DNA from 4 places in the Pseudomonas corni genome. Region 2 is predicted to be linked to each of the others. Evidence: predicted binding sites of a transcription regulator. Region 2 holds the regulator's gene; each other region holds the start of a gene.
What was found. Region 2 encodes sigma-54, which starts transcription at its own class of promoters, with help from an activator protein. Its sites were predicted from a motif close to ANTGGCATNNANNTTGCTNT; they were not measured.
Positions count from the first base shown of each region.

Region 1: the regulator sigma-54 is predicted to act here: its motif matches at 2,941-2,960, upstream of ACWKV9_RS08095 (circularly permuted type 2 ATP-grasp protein).
Region 3: the regulator sigma-54 is predicted to act here: its motif matches at 2,558-2,577, upstream of ACWKV9_RS20865 (pilin).
Region 4: the regulator sigma-54 is predicted to act here: its motif matches at 2,560-2,579, upstream of ACWKV9_RS14425 (CmpA/NrtA family ABC transporter substrate-binding protein).

Region 1 is NZ_JBSKHW010000003.1:217,166-221,674, forward strand. It holds gene ACWKV9_RS08080 (LTA synthase family protein) at 1-1,737, shown strand, start outside; gene ACWKV9_RS08085 (hypothetical protein) at 1,886-2,122, shown strand; gene ACWKV9_RS08090 (ribonuclease E inhibitor RraB) at 2,387-2,725, shown strand; gene ACWKV9_RS08095 (circularly permuted type 2 ATP-grasp protein) at 2,994-4,403, shown strand; gene ACWKV9_RS08100 (alpha-E domain-containing protein) at 4,416-4,509, shown strand, end outside.
Region 2 is NZ_JBSKHW010000001.1:118,641-123,149, reverse strand. It holds gene ACWKV9_RS00485 (KdsC family phosphatase) at 1-154, shown strand, start outside; gene lptC (LPS export ABC transporter periplasmic protein LptC) at 164-736, shown strand; gene lptA (lipopolysaccharide transport periplasmic protein LptA) at 723-1,265, shown strand; gene lptB (LPS export ABC transporter ATP-binding protein) at 1,266-1,991, shown strand; gene ACWKV9_RS00465 (RNA polymerase factor sigma-54) at 2,185-3,678, shown strand; gene hpf (ribosome hibernation-promoting factor, HPF/YfiA family) at 3,757-4,065, shown strand; gene ptsN (PTS IIA-like nitrogen regulatory protein PtsN) at 4,078-4,509, shown strand, end outside.
Region 3 is NZ_JBSKHW010000014.1:120,101-124,609, forward strand. It holds gene nadC (carboxylating nicotinate-nucleotide diphosphorylase) at 1-122, shown strand, start outside; tRNA gene ACWKV9_RS20855 (tRNA-Thr) at 458-533, opposite strand; gene ACWKV9_RS20860 (O-antigen ligase family protein) at 576-1,997, opposite strand; gene ACWKV9_RS20865 (pilin) at 2,071-2,514, opposite strand; gene pilB (type IV-A pilus assembly ATPase PilB) at 2,739-4,433, shown strand; gene ACWKV9_RS20875 (type II secretion system F family protein) at 4,436-4,509, shown strand, end outside.
Region 4 is NZ_JBSKHW010000008.1:125,336-129,844, reverse strand. It holds gene ACWKV9_RS14435 (nitrate/nitrite transporter) at 1-231, opposite strand, end outside; gene ACWKV9_RS14430 (ANTAR domain-containing response regulator) at 592-1,167, opposite strand; gene ACWKV9_RS14425 (CmpA/NrtA family ABC transporter substrate-binding protein) at 1,181-2,389, opposite strand; gene ACWKV9_RS14420 (quinone-dependent dihydroorotate dehydrogenase) at 2,683-3,714, shown strand; gene rmf (ribosome modulation factor) at 3,840-4,055, opposite strand.

The DNA of each region.
Region 1 (4,509 bases), on a different contig from region 2:
ATGGATTTCTATCGCGAATTCCACCAGCGCCTCAACGGTCTGGTCTTCCAGTACGTGAAGGAAGATCCGAAGACTGTTCTGAGCATGCTCTGGTACGGCTTCCCGGTGGTGCGTTATCTGTTGGCGTGGGCTGTGGTCACCTGGCTGCTGAGCCTGGTGTTCAAAGGCGTTGATCGGGTGACGCGTCCGGCCGGCGGCGTCAATCTGAGCACTTCCAGCAATCGCAGGGTTGCGCCTTGGTACACCCGCGTCGGTGTCTTCGTCGTCTGCCTGCTGATCGCTGTCGTGGCGGCTCGCGGTACGTTGCGTCAAGGGCCGCCGCTGCGCTGGGGCGATGCTTACACCACCGAATCCAATTTCGCCAACACCCTGGGCCTCAATGGCACGCTGACGTTGATCGCAGCCGCCAAGAGCCGGATGTCCGAAGACCGCGATAACATCTGGAAGGGCACGTTGCCCACTGCCCAGGCGCAACAGACTGTGCGCGACATGCTGATGACCGCCAACGACAAACTGGTCGATCCGGATACCGCAGCGGTTCGTCGCAACTTCTCGCCGCCAGCCGACAAGACCCTGCCAATCAAGAACGTCGTAGTGATCCTCATGGAGAGCTTCGCCGGTCATTCGGTCGGTGCTCTGGGCGACGAATCCAACATCACGCCGTACTTCGACAAGCTGTCCAAAGAAGGCCTGCTGTTCGACCGTTTCTTCTCCAACGGCACGCACACCCATCAGGGTATGTTCGCGACCATGGCCTGCTTCCCGAACCTGCCAGGTTTCGAGTACCTGATGCAGACGCCAGAAGGCAGCCACAAACTGTCCGGCCTGCCCCAGTTGCTCAGCGGCGCACGCAAGTACGACGACGTGTACGTCTACAACGGTGACTTTGCCTGGGATAACCAGTCCGGTTTCTTCAGCAACCAGGGCATGACCAACTTCATCGGGCGTAACGACTTCGTCAATCCGGTGTTCTCAGACCCGACGTGGGGCGTGTCTGATCAGGACATGTTCGATCGCGGCGCTCAGGAGCTCAAAGCCAGGGAAGACAAGGGCCGTCCGTTCTATGCGTTGCTGCAGACGCTTTCCAATCACACGCCATACGCCTTGCCGACCAACCTGCCGGTTGAACGCGTGACCGGCCACGGCTCGCTGGATGAGCACTTGACCGCCATGCGTTACTCCGACTGGGCGCTGGGTCAGTTCTTCGAGAAAGCCAAGAAAGAGCCTTACTACAAAGACACCCTGTTCATCGTCGTCGGCGACCACGGCTTCGGCAACAACGAGCAGATCACTGAAATGGATCTGGGCCGTTTCAACGTGCCGATGCTGATGATCGCGCCGGGCATTCAAGAGAAGTTCGGCACCCGTAGCAGCATCGTCGGAACGCAGATCGATATCGTGCCGACCATCATGGGGCGTCTGGGTGGCGACACAGTTCATCAGTGCTGGGGTCGTGATCTGCTGAACCTGCCGGAAGGCGACAAGGGTTTTGGCGTGATCAAGCCCTCGGGCAGCGAGCAGACCGTGGCCATCGTCACCGGTGACCGCATCCTCATCGAGCCCAAGGAAATGGAGCCCAAGATTTACGCCTACACCCTGGGCAACAAGCCCCATGCCGAACTGGTACCGGATGCGCCGGATGTGGCCGAGCTGCGCAAGAAGCTCGACAGCTTCCTGCAGACTGCAACCAAAAGCCTGCTGGACAACACGGCCGGGGTCAAAGACGCCAAGCCATAAGCAGTCCGCTGCATGAAAAAGAGGCCATTGCGGCCTCTTTTTTTTGCCTGCTAAACAGGGCCTTGGGTGACAAACAGGTTGAACGAAAGGGTAAAAAACCAAGTCCGATTTCGGTAGGCCGGTTTGCGGCCTGGTTGAGGAGATATTGATGAAAGTCTGGACCGTTTCGTTTCTGGATAAAGATGGCGTACAGCAAACCCTCGATCTTGAATCCGATCAGCGCCCCAGTGAAGAGGAGGCCGCCCAGCATTTGCGCCCGCACCTGTTTCCGGTCGCAAGCGACCTGGACCTGAATGATCTGGAGGGTCGGACTGCCGAGCCGACGGTGAAAACACTTAAAGAGCAGAACGCGGTACAGATCATTTCGATCGTCGAAGCGTCGTGATTTAACACCTGTCTTGATGAACCGGAAAGCCTTCAAGTGGCAATTGGCAACTCGCTATTAATGGGCGTAGTCTGCCAATGAGGCCGGTGAAGCATCTACCCCAGCCAGCTCGAGTACCGATGCCCGGTGAGGAAAAGCAGTACCGGCCTTGAAGCGACATGCTTGAGTCCCGCGCGGCGGATTGTCCGTCGTGTAGCGGCCCTCTGGGAGAGGACGTTCAGGGATCGTTGAAACTCTATCTATCGTTGTATAGGAGGACGTTTCATGAGCACAGCCTATCAAGAAGACATCAGCAGCAACGTGCTGCGCCGCATGAAGGAAGGCGGTTTCGACTTCGCACGTATCCACCCCATCGAGTTTTATGCTGTCTTCCCGGACGAGGAGCGGGCACGTCAGGCGGCGGATCAATTTCGTGGTGAGTCCCTTAATGCCCAGATCAACGCGCGCGATGACGGCGCCTGGCATTTGCAGCTGAGCAAAGTGATGTACGCCACCTATGACGGGATCGGCGATTTCGAACAGGACCTACAGACCGCAATCGACCCGCTGGACGGCGAAGTTGAAGGGTGGGGCGTGACTCAGGAGATCAGGCGCTTTAATTGAGCCTGTCGGCGGCTGCAAGCCGAAAGCTGCAAGCTGCAAGCAAAAGCGGGCGGTGTCTGTAGCTTGAATCCTACCGCTTGAAGCTTGAAGCTTGCAGCTTACCCCCATGCTTCTCAATGAGGCGCGGGAGAATTGGTTAGAGCTCTTCCTGCACAGGAATGGTGCGAGACGCTACGCCATATTGTTTAACCAACTGATTTTTAAGCGTTTATGCCGCTGGCACGGGCCTTGCGAAGGTCCATGGGTCCATGGTGACAAGGAGTACGGCATGATCCGCACCTTTTATGATGAGATGTACGATGCAGGCGGCGTGGTCCGCCCGCATTATCGGGAATTTGCCCGTTGGTTGGGTGAAGCGCCCCCTGAGCTTCTGGCTCAGCGCAGGCGTGAGGCCGATCTTTTGTTTCATCGCGCCGGGATCACGTTCACCCTGTACGGCGATGAGCAGGGGACCGAACGACTGATCCCTTTCGATACCATTCCGCGCAGTATTCCCGCCAGTGAATGGCGGATTGTCGAGCGTGGTTGCATTCAGCGCGTCAAGGCGCTGAACATGTTTCTCGCCGACCTTTATCACGATCAACGCATTATCAAGGCCGGGATCATCCCCGCCGAACAAGTACTCGCCAACGAGCAATACCAGCTCGCGATGCAAGGCCTGAATCTGCATCGCGACCTCTATTCGCACATTTCCGGTGTCGATCTGGTGCGCGATGGCGATGGCACGTATTACGTTCTGGAAGACAACCTGCGTACACCTAGCGGCGTGAGCTACATGCTCGAAGACCGCAAGATGATGATGCGTTTGTTCCCGGAGTTGTTCGCCGCCCAACGCATCGCACCTATCGATCACTACCCTAATTTGCTGCTCGACACGCTCAAGAGTTCCAGCCCGCTGGATAACCCAAGTGTCGTGGTGCTGACACCCGGGCGCTTCAATAGCGCGTTTTTCGAGCATGCGTTTCTGGCCCGTGAAATGGGCGTGGAGCTGGTGGAAGGCGCGGATCTGTTCGTGCGTGATGATCGGGTGTTCATGCGCACCACCAACGGAGCCAAAGCGGTCGACGTGATTTACCGTCGTCTCGATGACGCGTTCCTCGACCCGCTGGCGTTCAATCCCGATTCGATGCTGGGTGTGCCGGGTCTGCTGTCGGCCTATCGCTCCGGCAACGTGGTCTTGGCAAACGCCATCGGGACCGGCGTTGCCGACGACAAGTCGATCTATCCGTTCGTGACCGACATGATTCGTTTCTATCTGGACGAAGAGCCGATTCTGAAAAACGTGCCGACCTGGCAGTGCCGCAAGCCTGAAGAGCTGTCCCACGTACTGGCCAACCTTGGTGATCTGGTGGTCAAGGAGACTCAAGGCTCGGGCGGTTACGGGATGTTGGTCGGCCCGGCGGCCACCGCTGCCGAAATCGAATCCTTCCGTGCCAGGCTCAAAGCCAAGCCCCATTTGTATATCGCCCAACCTACGTTGTGCCTGTCGACCTGTCCGACGTTTGTCGAGAACGGCATCGCCCCGCGACACATCGACCTGCGCCCGTTCGTTCTGGCTGGCCGCGAAACCCGCGTGGTCCCTGGTGGACTTACCCGTGTTGCGCTGCGTGAAGGTTCGCTGGTGGTCAACTCGTCGCAGGGTGGAGGAACGAAAGATACCTGGGTGGTCGAGGATTAAGGATGCCTGCCAATGCTAAGTAGAACTGCCTCGGATTTATATTGGATGTCGCGCTACCTGGAGCGGGCTGAAAACCTCGCACGGATGCTGGACGTCAGTTACTCGC
Region 2 (4,509 bases):
GGGCATGGCCGTTGCCAGCGCCGCCAGTTTCGTTCGCCAGCATGCCCATGGGATTACCCAGGCCCGCGGCGGCGAAGGTGCAGCCCGTGAATTTTGTGAATTGATCCTGAGCGCGCAGGGCAACCTTGAAGCGGCTCATGCCGCCTACTTATAGAAGCTCACTATGTTCAGTAAAAAAATTCGTACCTTCCTGCTGTTCGGCGTACTCGCCGTGCTGCTGGCGGCTGCCGGCTACTGGAATATCAGCCCGGAAAGCTTCATGGACCAGCCCAAAAGTGCGGTCGATGAAAGCGCCATCGACTTCTACGCCATCAACGCCCACAGCGTTCAGTTCCTGCCGGACGGCGGTCTTCAGTACGAGATGACCGCAGACAAGGTTGAGCACGTGAAGGCAACCGACGTCACTTTGTTGACCACGCCGAACCTGGAGCTGTATCGAGGCTCCACCTTCCCGTGGCACGTCGAGAGCAAGACAGCCGAGGTGTCTCCCGGCGGCGATCATGTAGAACTGATCGATTCCGTGCGCATCAACCGAACAGACGAAAAAAGCCGTACGACCATCATTACCAGCAGCCGCATGACGGTATTCCCTCAGAAGCAATATGCGGAAACCAAGCAAGCCGTTAGAATCGACGGCTTGGGCGGTGTAACGACGGCCATCGGCATGAAAGCGTATTTGAAAGACAGCAGGATGGACCTGCTCTCCAACGTAAGAGGACAGTATGACGCTCGTTAAAACCCTTCCTTTATTGCTCGGCCTGGGCGCAGCACTGGGAAGCGCGAGCGCCTGGTCTTTGCCGACAGACCGCGATCAGCCCATCCACATTCAGTCCGATGATGCGCAGCTCGATGACAAACAAGGCGTCGCCACTTACAAGGGCAACGTGATCATCACTCAGGGCAGCATGAAGATCACGGGTAACACCGTGACCATCACTCGTAACGCACAGGGCGAAGTCGACGTGTTCACCTCCGTCGGCAATCTTGCGTATTACGAGCAAAAACCCTCGGTCGACAAGCCGATCGTGCAGGCCTACGGCGTGACCATTCAGTACTTCGCGGCTCAGGATCGTATTGTCCTGATCGACAAGGCGAAGGTTATCAACGACGGCAACACGTCCGAAGGCGAGAAAATCGTCTACGACACCGTGAAGCAGGTCGTGAACGCCGGTCGTGCTAATGGCACCAAGATCACTACGCCGCGCCCAAGAATCGACATGGTTATCCAGCCGAAAAAGAAATCCGACCAGCAGAAGGCCCAGTAAATGGCAACGCTGAAAGCTCAGCACCTGGCGAAAAGCTACAAAGGTCGCCAGGTCGTCCGTGACGTGAGCCTGTCCATCGAAAGCGGTCAGATCGTTGGCTTGCTGGGGCCCAACGGCGCTGGCAAGACCACCTGTTTTTACATGATCGTCGGCCTGGTTCAGGCCGAACAGGGACGCGTCCTGATCGATGATCAAGACGTCAGCCACCAGCCCATGCATGGCCGTGCGCGCGCAGGCATCGGTTATTTGCCTCAGGAAGCCTCGATTTTCCGCAAGCTGTCCGTTGCCGATAACATCATGGCCATCCTGGAGACGCGCAAAGAACTGGATCGTCCTGCTCGTCGCAAAGAACTGGAAAGCCTGTTGCAGGAATTTCACATCACGCACATCCGCGACAACCTCGGGATGAGCCTGTCCGGCGGCGAGCGCCGCCGCGTCGAGATCGCACGCGCCCTGGCGACTTCACCCAAGTTCATCCTGCTCGATGAGCCGTTTGCCGGTGTCGACCCGATCTCGGTTGGCGACATCAAGCAAATCATTTACCACCTCAAGGCCAAAGGTATCGGTGTGCTGATCACCGATCACAACGTCCGCGAAACGCTGGATATCTGCGAAACCGCCTATATCGTCAACGATGGACAGCTGATTGCCGAAGGCGACTCAGACACTATTCTGGCGAACCAGTTGGTGAAAGAGGTATACCTCGGCCACGAGTTCCGCCTGTAATTGCTGCGATGACGCTCGATTGGCAGATGACTGAGCTAGACACCTCAGCCACCGATCGAATTTTAATTGTCATCGCACTCTAGGCAAACACTCTGGTTTCAGGCATATAATTTGCTTAAGTTGGCGCCCTGGCGCCCTGTAGTGGATGGCGCGCATATGCGCCGGCGAACGAATAAGGTGTTTAGCCCCTGCCATGAAACCTTCGCTAGTCTTGAGAATGGGCCAGCAGCTGACGATGACACCGCAGCTGCAGCAGGCCATCCGCTTACTCCAATTGTCGACTCTGGATCTCCAACAGGAAATTCAGGAGGCGCTGGAGTCCAATCCTATGCTCGAACGCCAGGAAGAAGGCGACGACTTCGATAATGCCGACCCCATGGCAGACAGCGTCGAGCAAAAGCCAAATCCTGATGTACAGGAACCGACCTACCAGGAATCCGCCCCCACCGTCGACAACCTCGAAGACGGCGAATGGAGCGAGCGCATTCCTAACGAATTGCCCGTCGATACGGCCTGGGAAGACGTTTACCAGACCAGCGCCAGCAGCCTGCCGAGCAACGACGATGACGAGTGGGATTTCACCACGCGCACATCGGTAGGCGAGAGCCTGCAAAGCCATCTGCTGTGGCAACTCAATCTTGCGCCTATGTCGGACACTGACCGGCTGATCGCCGTGACGTTGATTGACTGCATCAACAACCAGGGTTATCTGGACGAATCGCTCGATGAACTGCTCGACGCTTTCGATCCGGAACTGGACATCGAGCTGGATGAAATCGAAGCCGTTCTGCACCGTATCCAGCAGTTCGAGCCCGCCGGCATCGGCGCCCGCAACCTCAGCGAATGTCTGTTGCTGCAACTACGCCAGCTGCCTGCCAAGACCAAGTGGTTGGCTGAAGCCCAGCGCCTGGTCAGCGATTACATCGATCTGTTGGGTAGTCGCGACTATGCCCAGCTGATGCGCCGAATGAAGATCAAGGAAGACGATCTTCGTCAGGTCATCGAGCTGGTGCAGAGCCTGAACCCGCGTCCTGGTTCACAGATTGAGTCCACGGAAGCCGAATACGTTGTGCCTGACGTGATCGTGCGCAAACACAACGAACGCTGGCTGGTTGAACTCAATCAGGAATCAGTGCCGCGACTGCGTGTTAATCCGCAGTACGCAGGGTTCGTGCGCCGGGCTGACACCAGCGCCGACAACACCTTCATGCGCAACCAGTTGCAAGAGGCCCGTTGGTTCATCAAGAGTCTGCAGAGCCGAAACGAGACGCTGATGAAGGTTGCCACGCAGATCGTGGAGCATCAGCGCGGCTTCCTCGAATACGGTGATGAAGCGATGAAGCCGTTGGTGCTGCACGACATCGCTGAAGCGGTCGGCATGCACGAATCGACGATTTCCCGGGTTACCACGCAAAAGTTCATGCACACGCCGCGCGGTATTTACGAGCTGAAATACTTCTTTTCCAGCCACGTCAGTACTTCTGAAGGCGGCGAATGTTCGTCCACGGCCATTCGCGCAATCATCAAAAAACTGGTTGCGGCCGAAAATCAGAAAAAGCCATTGAGTGACAGTAAGATCGCTGGTTTACTGGAGGCACAAGGCATTCAAGTGGCACGTCGCACAGTCGCCAAGTACCGCGAGTCTCTAGGGATAGCGCCTTCCAGCGAGCGCAAGCGACTGATGTAGAGGTCACATGCCACAGCGTTCCAGTGGCAGGCAACCAAGCCTGCCTCTTTTATGCACTGGCAACGAAGGAGAAGCTGTATGCAAGTCAACATCAGTGGACACCAACTGGAAGTGACCAAGCCCCTGCGTGAATACATCGAGCTCAAACTCAAGAAGCTCGAAGGGCACTTTGACAAGATTACCAATGTGCAGGTGACGATGGCCGTCGAGAAGCTTAAACAGAAGATCGAGGCCACCCTGCATATCCCTGGTGGAGAGGTGGTTGCCAATGCGGAGCATGACGATATGTACGCTGCAATCGACCTACTCACTGACAAGCTCGACAGACAATTGCTCAAGCATAAGGAAAAGCAGCAAAGCATCCTCAAAGGTGCGGCCGCTCGCTGACACTCCCTACCCATGATCCGACTTGAAAATATCCTGACCCCTGGCCGTTCCCTCGTGAACGTGCCAGGCGGCAGTAAAAAAGCTGTACTCGAAGCGATTGCCAAAGTTATTGGGCAGCAGGTGCCCGACCTTGACCAGCAAACCGTCTACGAGAGTCTGATAGCCCGCGAAAAACTGGGCTCCACCGGTTTCGGCAATGGCATCGCCATTCCGCATTGCCGGCTCAAGGGCTGCATCAGCCCGATCAGCGCCCTGCTCCACCTCAGCCATCCCGTAGATTTCGACGCCATTGACGGCGCGCCGGTAGACTTGCTGTTCGTTCTGCTGGTCCCGGAAGCGGCTACCGATGCGCACCTCGAACTGCTGCGCCAGATTGCCAGTATGCTCGACCGCAAAGAAGTGCGAGAACGGCTTCGTGCAGCCCCAAGCGGCGAAGCGCTCTAT
Region 3 (4,509 bases), on a different contig from region 2:
GCGGCGGTATCAACGAAACGACCCTGCGCACCATTGCCGAGACGGGCGTGGACTACATCTCGATCGGCACGTTGACCAAAGATGTGAAGGCGGTGGATTTGTCGATGCGGTTGAGGATTTGACGAGATCGCGGCCCCTGTAGGAGCGAACTTGTTCGCGAGGCAAGCGCGAAAGCCGAGAGGGAGCTTGCTGGATCTGTAGCCCGGCTAATGCCTGAGCACGAACTTGCTCGCGAAGAAAACATAAACCTTGTGGGAGCGGACCCGTCCGCGAAGAGGCCAGCAGGCCCACCACAGTTTTTTGTCTCAGGCTTATCTTGGCGTCTTCAAGGCCCGGCCGACACACCGCATTGACCGCCTCGCCAACAAGTTGGCTCCTACAGGGCCCGCGTCGTGGCGGTACCTACTACCATAGAAACGAAAAAGCCCGGTCTTGAGGACCGGGGTTTTCGTGTTTCTGGTGCCGAAAATAGGAATCGAACCTACGACCTTCGCGTTACGAGTGCGCTGCTCTACCGACTGAGCTATTTCGGCGCTCATGTGGCAACGCTAGCAGCGAACATAGCGCTCAGCAAGCTACTCAGTTTTTACCCCGATGAAGCCCTGTAGCCAGAAACGAGGCTGCAAATTTCCGCCAAAATCATGGCCGTATTGCTGCTCCCGCTCATCCAGATGGGGGAAGTCGCGGGCGACAACGTACATCAGAAATCCGACCGCCAATATCATTGTCGCCATCCACCCCCATCGCAGGACCGGCCCACTTGGTTCAGGCGTGACAGACCACTCATGAATGCCCATTAGCCAACCCACCACAATCGCCAACCAGAGTTGCGAATACGGCATGACGATCACGCCATCGACCATCGATTGCGCTAATGCGCCCAGCAAACTGGCGAACAGACAAATACGTAGTAGATCGACTGGCTCGCTAGAAGCTGCGTTCTTTCGGATCAGCATAAGTGTCGCAAGCAGCCCTCGGGCCGCCAGCCATCCAACCAACAACGTCGACGGCACGCCCCATTCACACGCCCATTGCAAAATCGCTTGATGAGGATGGGCTGCAACCGGGTTGTGAATGTCCGCGAAATGCATGGGACCGAAACCCAGCAGTGGACGCTCTTTGATCATCTCCCATGCCTGGTGCCAGATGACCTCTCGGGCAGACAAACTGGTAGTCAGCCGGTCACCAGCAAAGTTGAGCATCTCGATACCAAGAAAACTGGGGAGCAGGCTGAACAAACACCAGAACAGCACTAAGCCAACTGCCGTGGCACCAAGTTGCCAGGAGCACCAGCGTCGGCCATGCGGCCCACAGAGAAAAAGGACCGCCGCCGCGCATCCCATACCTAGCCATGTACCGCGTGTTCCGCCACAGATGGCGATCATCCACCAGCATGCGAGCAACGCGAATATCCAGGTTTTGGTCGAGGGCTTAGATGTATTTAACAGCAGAGGGGCCGCCAGGAGCGGGAGGGTGAAGGTTTGGAACTGGCCGTAGAAGCGAGGGTTGGAAAACCCCTCGAGCAATAGAAGGGTATTGAACGTCGCAAGCCCACTGGTGAACGCAGCAGTCGTGGCAGCAATAAACTGCACGCTTTTGATGGTGCACAGTAGCAAGACGAATGAAATCACTAAGCGATCAAAACTCGCCCCTCGATTTCTACGTTCGAGCGCCACTGCGCAGGCAATACAACAGCTGGCGGTGAGTAAGGAAAACTCCACGAAAGCCCATGTCGTTTGATGGGCGTTCATCACCGAAAGCATAGCGAGACAGAAGATCAGTATTCCCGGCACTCGTTGACGTTGATTCAGTACGGCGGTATTTGGATTATTTGCGAAAAATAGAATGATCGCCAACAAGCAAAGCAGGGCAATCACGCATTGGGAGACACGCTGCCAATTATTTCCCGATATCGAGTTGAAAACCACCGGTGCGAAAAGTAAAAAAAGAAATCCTCCCCCGTAAAACTTGGAAGTTGATGACGTGAAAAAACTCATAGCGCCCTGCCACAGGAGTCGATTACTGAAAATAAAAAAGGCGCCGTTAAGCGCCTTTTTATCAACCGTTAAATCAAGAACCAGCTGCTTTACATAGGATTGGAGTAGTACCTTGTGCTGCCAAGCAGCCGCCGCCCACTGTCCAATTGGTGGCACCAGCCGTGACGACTGGGGTCAGCGTGTAAGTTGATGCGGCAGAAATACCACCGGTTGCTTTCGGCGTAACAGTAATCACACCATCGGCAACCCCGACACTCGCGACGTACGCAGTGGAAGTTGTTGCCGGAATGTCATTCGTACCCAGAGCGCAACCTGTTGGCGTGTTCAACGACGAGATGCACATAGCAACCGCAGTTTTATACGCATCAGCAACAGACGTTACTTCGCTGTAACGAGCTTTCAAAGTGTAGTTCTGGTAAGCAGGAAGTGCTACTGCCGCCAAGATACCGATGATCGCGACTACGATCATCAGTTCGATCAGGGTGAAGCCCTTCTGTACGTTCATCTTCACATTCATATCCATCTCTCCAGGCGTCAATAAAGTGTGCCTTGTATAAGCGAGAGCACATGCCATGCCAAGTTCTGATCTATGCCAACGCCGATGGTCCTACTCAATTTCCAACCTGAAAACTGCCCCCCTTGCGACAGTAACTGACAATTTTTGTCATAAGACCTGTCTACATTTGGCAGCAAAGCCCGACTGCGCTATAAACCACCTATTGTCTGCGTCTGGTGGCTGTAATGACTGATGTCGTCCTAACCGGTTTGGCCAAGCAACTCGTTGTTGCCGAACTGCTCAATGAAAAAACTGCCCAGCAGGCCTACCAACAGTCCCGTCGCGACAAGGTTTCGCTGGTCAATTACCTGGTTCAGAACAAGCTGGTCAAAAGCCTGACGCTGGCCGAGGTGGCGTCGGACCAGTTCGGCATTCCTTTTCTTGACCTCAGCGTGCTGGATAAAGAAAGCCAACCAAGGGGGTTAGTGAGCGAAAAGCTCGTGCGCCAGCACAGCGCCCTGCCTTTATGGCGACGTGGCAACAAGCTGTTCGTAGGCATCTCAGACCCAACGAATCATCAAGCCATTACCGACATCCAGTTCAGCACTGGTTTGACAACGGAAGCAATCCTGGTTGAAGACGACAAGCTTACCAGCGCCATCGATAAGTTTTTCGACAGTCACACCGGGATGGGCGACTTGGCTGACGTCGATCTGGGGCTGGAAATCGAAGCGGTCGATGAAAGCAAAGAAAGCTCTATTGGTGGACAGGATGCAGACGATGCGCCGGTTGTGCGCTTCGTCAACAAGATGCTGATGGATGCGATCCGTCTGGGCTCTTCTGACCTGCACTTCGAGCCGTATGAAAAAATCTTCCGCGTGCGGCTGCGAACCGACGGAATTCTGCACGAAGTGGCGAAGCCACCCATTCATTTGGCGGGACGCATCGCCGCGCGCCTGAAAGTCATGGCGAGTCTGGATATCTCCGAGCGCCGCAAGCCGCAGGACGGCCGGATCAAGCTGCGCATCTCGAAAAACCGCGCGATCGATTTCCGGGTTAACACCCTGCCGACGTTGTGGGGCGAGAAGATCGTGATGCGGATTCTTGACCCGACCACCGCACAAATGGGCATCGATGCGCTGGGCTACGAGCCGGAGCAAAAAGCGCTTTATCTGGAAGCGCTGCGCCAGCCGCAAGGCATGATTCTTGTGACCGGTCCCACCGGCTCCGGTAAAACCGTTTCGCTGTATACCGGCCTAAATATTCTGAACACCGTGGACATCAACATCTCCACAGCCGAAGACCCAGTGGAAATTAACCTGGAAGGCATCAACCAGGTAAACGTTAACCCACGTCAGGGCATGGACTTTTCTCAGGCGCTCAGAGCATTTCTGCGTCAGGACCCGGATGTGATCATGGTGGGCGAGATTCGAGATTTGGAAACGGCTGAGATTGCGATTAAAGCTTCGCAAACCGGTCACATGGTGCTTTCAACACTCCACACCAACAGCGCGGCAGAAACCCTGACGCGGTTACATCACATGGGCGTCGCCGCATTCAACATTGCCACTGCAATCAACCTGATCATCGCTCAGCGGCTGGCCCGAAAACTGTGCCCCCACTGCAAAAAAGAGGCTGACATCCCTCGTGAGGCTTTAATTGCAGAAGGTTTCCCGGAGTCGAAAATCGGCGAGTTCAAGCTTTACTCTCCCGTAGGCTGCGAACACTGCAACGGCGGCTACAAAGGCCGCGTCGGTATTTACGAGGTCGTGAAAAGCACACCGGCACTGGAACGCATCATCATGGAAGAAGGCAACTCCATCGAGATTTCCGAGCAGATGCGCAAGGACGGATACAATGATCTGCGCACCTCTGGCTTGATGAAGGCCATGCAAGGCGTGACCAGCCTTGAGGAAATCAACCGGGTGACCAAGGATTAAGCATGGCGACCAAGGCAGTAAAAGTCAGCGTTTTCACCTGGGAAGGGCTAGATAAAAAGGGAACCAAGGTTAGTGG
Region 4 (4,509 bases), on a different contig from region 2:
TTTCGGCGACAACTGATCAGCCAGCATGCCCATCAAAAAACGCAGGATGGCGCCTGCCAGGATCGGCGTGGCGACCATCAGCCCTCGTTGTTGAGTGGTCAGGTGCAGGTCGGCGGCAATTTGAACGGCCAGCGGACCGAGCAGGTACCAGACCATGAAGCTCAGGTCGAAATACAGGAACGCTGCAAACAGTGTCGGTTTGTGGCCGGCCTTCCAGAAACTCGTATTCATCAAACACCTCATCTGCAAAGGAATGTGGCGGGCGAGGCGAACTCGCACTGCAACGGGTCAGATCCTGCAGGTGAAGCACCACAATCCGGCGCTCCACCCGGCCCAAAAACACTGGGTCCAAAACGCAAAAAACGTCGCAGCCCGATCCGCCTGAGCGAAGAGGGGTGCGACGTCTTTGTCGTGAGTGGGGCAACCGCCGTTGGCTACCTGTGCGGTTTACAAAGCAAAACGTGGGCCAGTATGTCCGGTGATCGAAATGTAGGAGCGCGCTTGCCCGCGAAAACGGTGTGTCAGTTTCATATCCCCTTGCGGACAGAAAACCTTCGCGGGCGAGCGCGCTCCTACAAGGGTTGTTGGACGCTAGCCCAGCAACTCGCTCATGGCGATGATCTGCTCGGCCACTTGAATCAGCTTCTGTTGCCGGCTCATGGCCTGACGGCGCATCAGGGTGTAAGCCTCTTCTTCGTTACAGCTTTTCATTTTCATCAGCAGCCCCTTCGCCAGTTCTATGCGCTTACGCTCGGCGAGTTGCTGATCACGGGCATGCAGCTGGGCGCGCAAGTCCTGATCGCTTTCGAAACGCGCCATGGCGACATCAAGAATCGGCTGCAAGCGCTGTGCGTGGATGCCTTCGACGATGTAGGCGCTGACGCCTGATTTGATTGCCTGGCGCATGACGCCGGGGTCGTGTTCGTCGGTGAACATCACGATCGGTCGCGGCAGATCGCGGGTCACCAGCACCACTTGCTCCATCACATCGCGGCCCGGGGATTCGGTGTCGATCAAGATTACGTCCGGACGTACCGCCTCGACGCGCGCGGGCAAGTCGATGATCAGTCCTGACTCGTCGATGACCTCAAACCCGGCTTCGATCAGTGCGGCCTTGAGGCGTCCGACCTTTTTCGGCGTGTCGTTTATCAGCAGGATACGCAGCATGTTGGCATCCTCCTCAACGATCGAGCGCGATGGGGGCGGTATCGGCCAACGCATGCAGCTTGAAGCTGCGCGCATAGCCCGCCGGATCACTGCCGTCCCAGACCTTGCCGTCGATCAACTGACTGCTGCGCATGGGCGCGGAGGGGACCGGCACGCCGAGCGCTTCGGCCGCCTGGGCATAAAGCGCAAGTTGCTGCACCTGCCGGGCAATGGCCAGGTAGTCGGGGTCTTCGCGCAACAATCCCCACCGACGGAACTGGGTCATGAACCACATGCCGTCGGACAAATAGGGCAGGTTGACCTCGCCATTATTGTAGAAACGTACCGGGTGATGGTCCTGCCAGTGATTACCCAGCCCGTCGACGTACTTGCCCAGCAATCGCGACTCGATGGATTCCACCGGGGCATCGACATAGTCGCTGGCGCTGAGCAATTGCGCCGTACTGCAACGGTTGTCGACACTTTGTTCGATGAAGCGGCTTGCCTCTAGTACCGCCATGATCAGTGCCCGTGCGGTGTTGGGATACTGCTCGACAAATTCACGGGTACAGCCGAGTACTTTTTCCGGGTGATCCGGCCAGATTGCCTGAGAGGTGGCCATGGTAAAGCCCAGATCCTGAGCCACTGCGCTGGCGCCCCACGGTTCACCCACGCAGAAACCGTCAATGCGGCCAGCCTCAAGGTGGGCAACCATTTGCGGCGGCGGCACCACCACGCTGTCGACATCGTTGAGCGGGTGAATGCCTTGACTCGCCAGCCAGTAGTACAACCACATTGCGTGATTGCCGGTGGGAAAGGTCTGGGCGAAGGTCAGTTTTGGATCGCTTTGGTGCGTGCGCCGGTCCAGCGCCTCAGGAGTGATCACTCCGGCGTCCTGCAAGGCCCGGGAGACATTGATGCTCTGGCCATTCTGATTAAGCCCCATCAACACCGCCATGTCCGTGGCTTGTCCGCCAATGCCCAGTTGCGCGGCGTAGATCAGGCCGTACAGGCTGTGGGCGGCGTGGAGCTGGCCGTTGACCAGTTTGTCCCGCAGATTGGCCCAGGACGTTTGCCGATGCAGATTGATGTTCAGTCCATACGGCTGCGCGAAGCCCTGAGTCGCCGCGACCACCAGGGATGCGCTGTCGGTCAGCGCCATGAAGCCGACATCGATACTGCTAAGTTCCGGGGCGTCGCTGCCCGCCACCCAGGCCAATGTGCTGCTTATTGATTCATTCATGTTTTCGGTCCCGCTTGAAGTCGCGATGGCTGGCTTATGTTGCGTCGCTGAGCTGTACCACACGACTTCCATAAAAAAAGCGTCGCTCCACCCGCTGCCTGAGCAAGGATAGTCGCGACGCCATTGTCAGATGATCCGCTCCGTCATTGGAACGAGTTCGATGCATAAGCGAAGCAAGCGATATGCCAGCGACGGGGCGGTCGCTGCGCAAAGTTCAGGACAGGCCTCGCGCTGCATCGGTGTGGCGTCTATAATCGCCCGCTGAATTCAGCCGCAACGAGCCGCGCCCGCCCATGTATAACCTGGCCCGCCAGTTACTGTTCAAACTTTCCCCGGAAGCCTCCCACGACCTGTCGATCGACCTGATCGGTGCGGGAGGGCGGTTGGGCATCAACAGTCTGTTCAACAAGGCGCCGGTCAAGTTGTCGACGACGGTCATGGGCCTTGAATTTCCGAACCCGGTTGGTTTGGCGGCAGGCCTGGACAAAAATGGCGCGGCCATCGACGGCTTCTCGCAACTGGGCTTCGGTTTCGTCGAAATTGGCACTGTCACCCCCCTGGCACAGCCCGGCAATCCCAAGCCACGCATCTTCCGCCTGCCCCATGCCGAAGGCATCATCAACCGCATGGGGTTCAACAACCTGGGCGTTGATAACCTGGTCAGCCGCGTGCAGGCCGCCAAATTCGACGGCATCCTGGGCATCAATATCGGCAAAAACTTCAGCACTCCGGTGGAGCGCGCCGTTGACGATTACCTGATCTGCCTGGACAAGGTTTACGCCCACGCCAGCTACATCACGGTCAATGTCAGCTCACCCAATACACCGGGCCTGCGCAGTCTGCAGTTTGGCGATTCGCTCAAGCAACTTCTTGAAGCGCTGAAGGTTCGCCAACTCGCTTTGACTCAAATCCACGGCAAGCACGTGCCACTGGCAATCAAAATCGCGCCCGACATGAGCGATGAAGAAACCGCGCTGGTCGCTCGCGCTTTGATCGAATCCGGAATGGACGCCGTGATCGCGACCAACACTACCCTCAGCCGCCAAGGCGTCGAAGGGCTGCCCCATGCTGATGAGACGGGCGGGTTGTCCGGCGCACCGGTACGTGAACAAAGCACGCACATCGTCAAGGTGCTGGCCGCTGAGTTGGGCGGTAGGTTGCCGATCATTGCCGCTGGTGGGATCACGGAGGGCAAACACGCGGCCGAGAAAATCGCTGCCGGTGCCAGTCTGGTGCAGATTTATTCTGGCTTCATCTATAAAGGGCCGGCGCTGATACGCCAGTCTGTCGATGCAATCGCGGCGATGCCTCGTCCCGCCAGCTGAACCTGGACCAATAAAAAGGGGGTTCCTTGACGGAACCCCCTGGGCTTTGGCCCGCGGCCCGGATGGGGCACGCATGGTGTGATGAGATCGAAAAATTATTTAGTCGCACGTTCCCTTATGTGTGTTTAGCCGACCGCGTGAAGTTCGTTGAGTCTGTGGATACCCGCAGTGCCGGTCATACCGTCCCAGTTGTCGCCGCGTCCTTCTCGCCAGCCGTTGATCCAGGCTTGGCGTACTGACGGTAGAGTAAAGGGGCAAAGCTCACGGGATTTTCCATGAACACCAAATTGATATCCGCGTAAAAATGCTCTTTCCAACGGATCACGCTTAAGTCTTCTCATAGGGTGTTGCCCTCGTTTGTTGACTGTAATGTCCCTTGAGACCTCATGTCGAGGTCGGGCAGAAATTCTCTGCCGTTGGTACCCGCTGCCGGCGTCGCGGGCTTAGGTGCTGCCGTCATTGCGACGACAACCTGTGTTGTTTCTAACCAATGCATCGGGCGCTGTGAATGACCGTTTTGTCATAAGAAAGTCATGTTTGGGGTATTAAGACCATAAGCAGAGGCTTCATTCGCAGGCAGTTATTTTTGTGAACCCCTGTATATGGGGCTCTACAGGCATATCGAGACTGTGTCTCAATATCGACTGCTGGCTTTTTGAAGTCAGGGTCAAAACGACGAAGGGTCGGGGATGTGACTTTTTATTACTGACGTCGTCGGGCTCAATAGTGGTTTTTTAATATCAGTTTTACTCAGGTTTTCGGGCCTGCTAACCGACTGCCATGGCATTCGCCTTC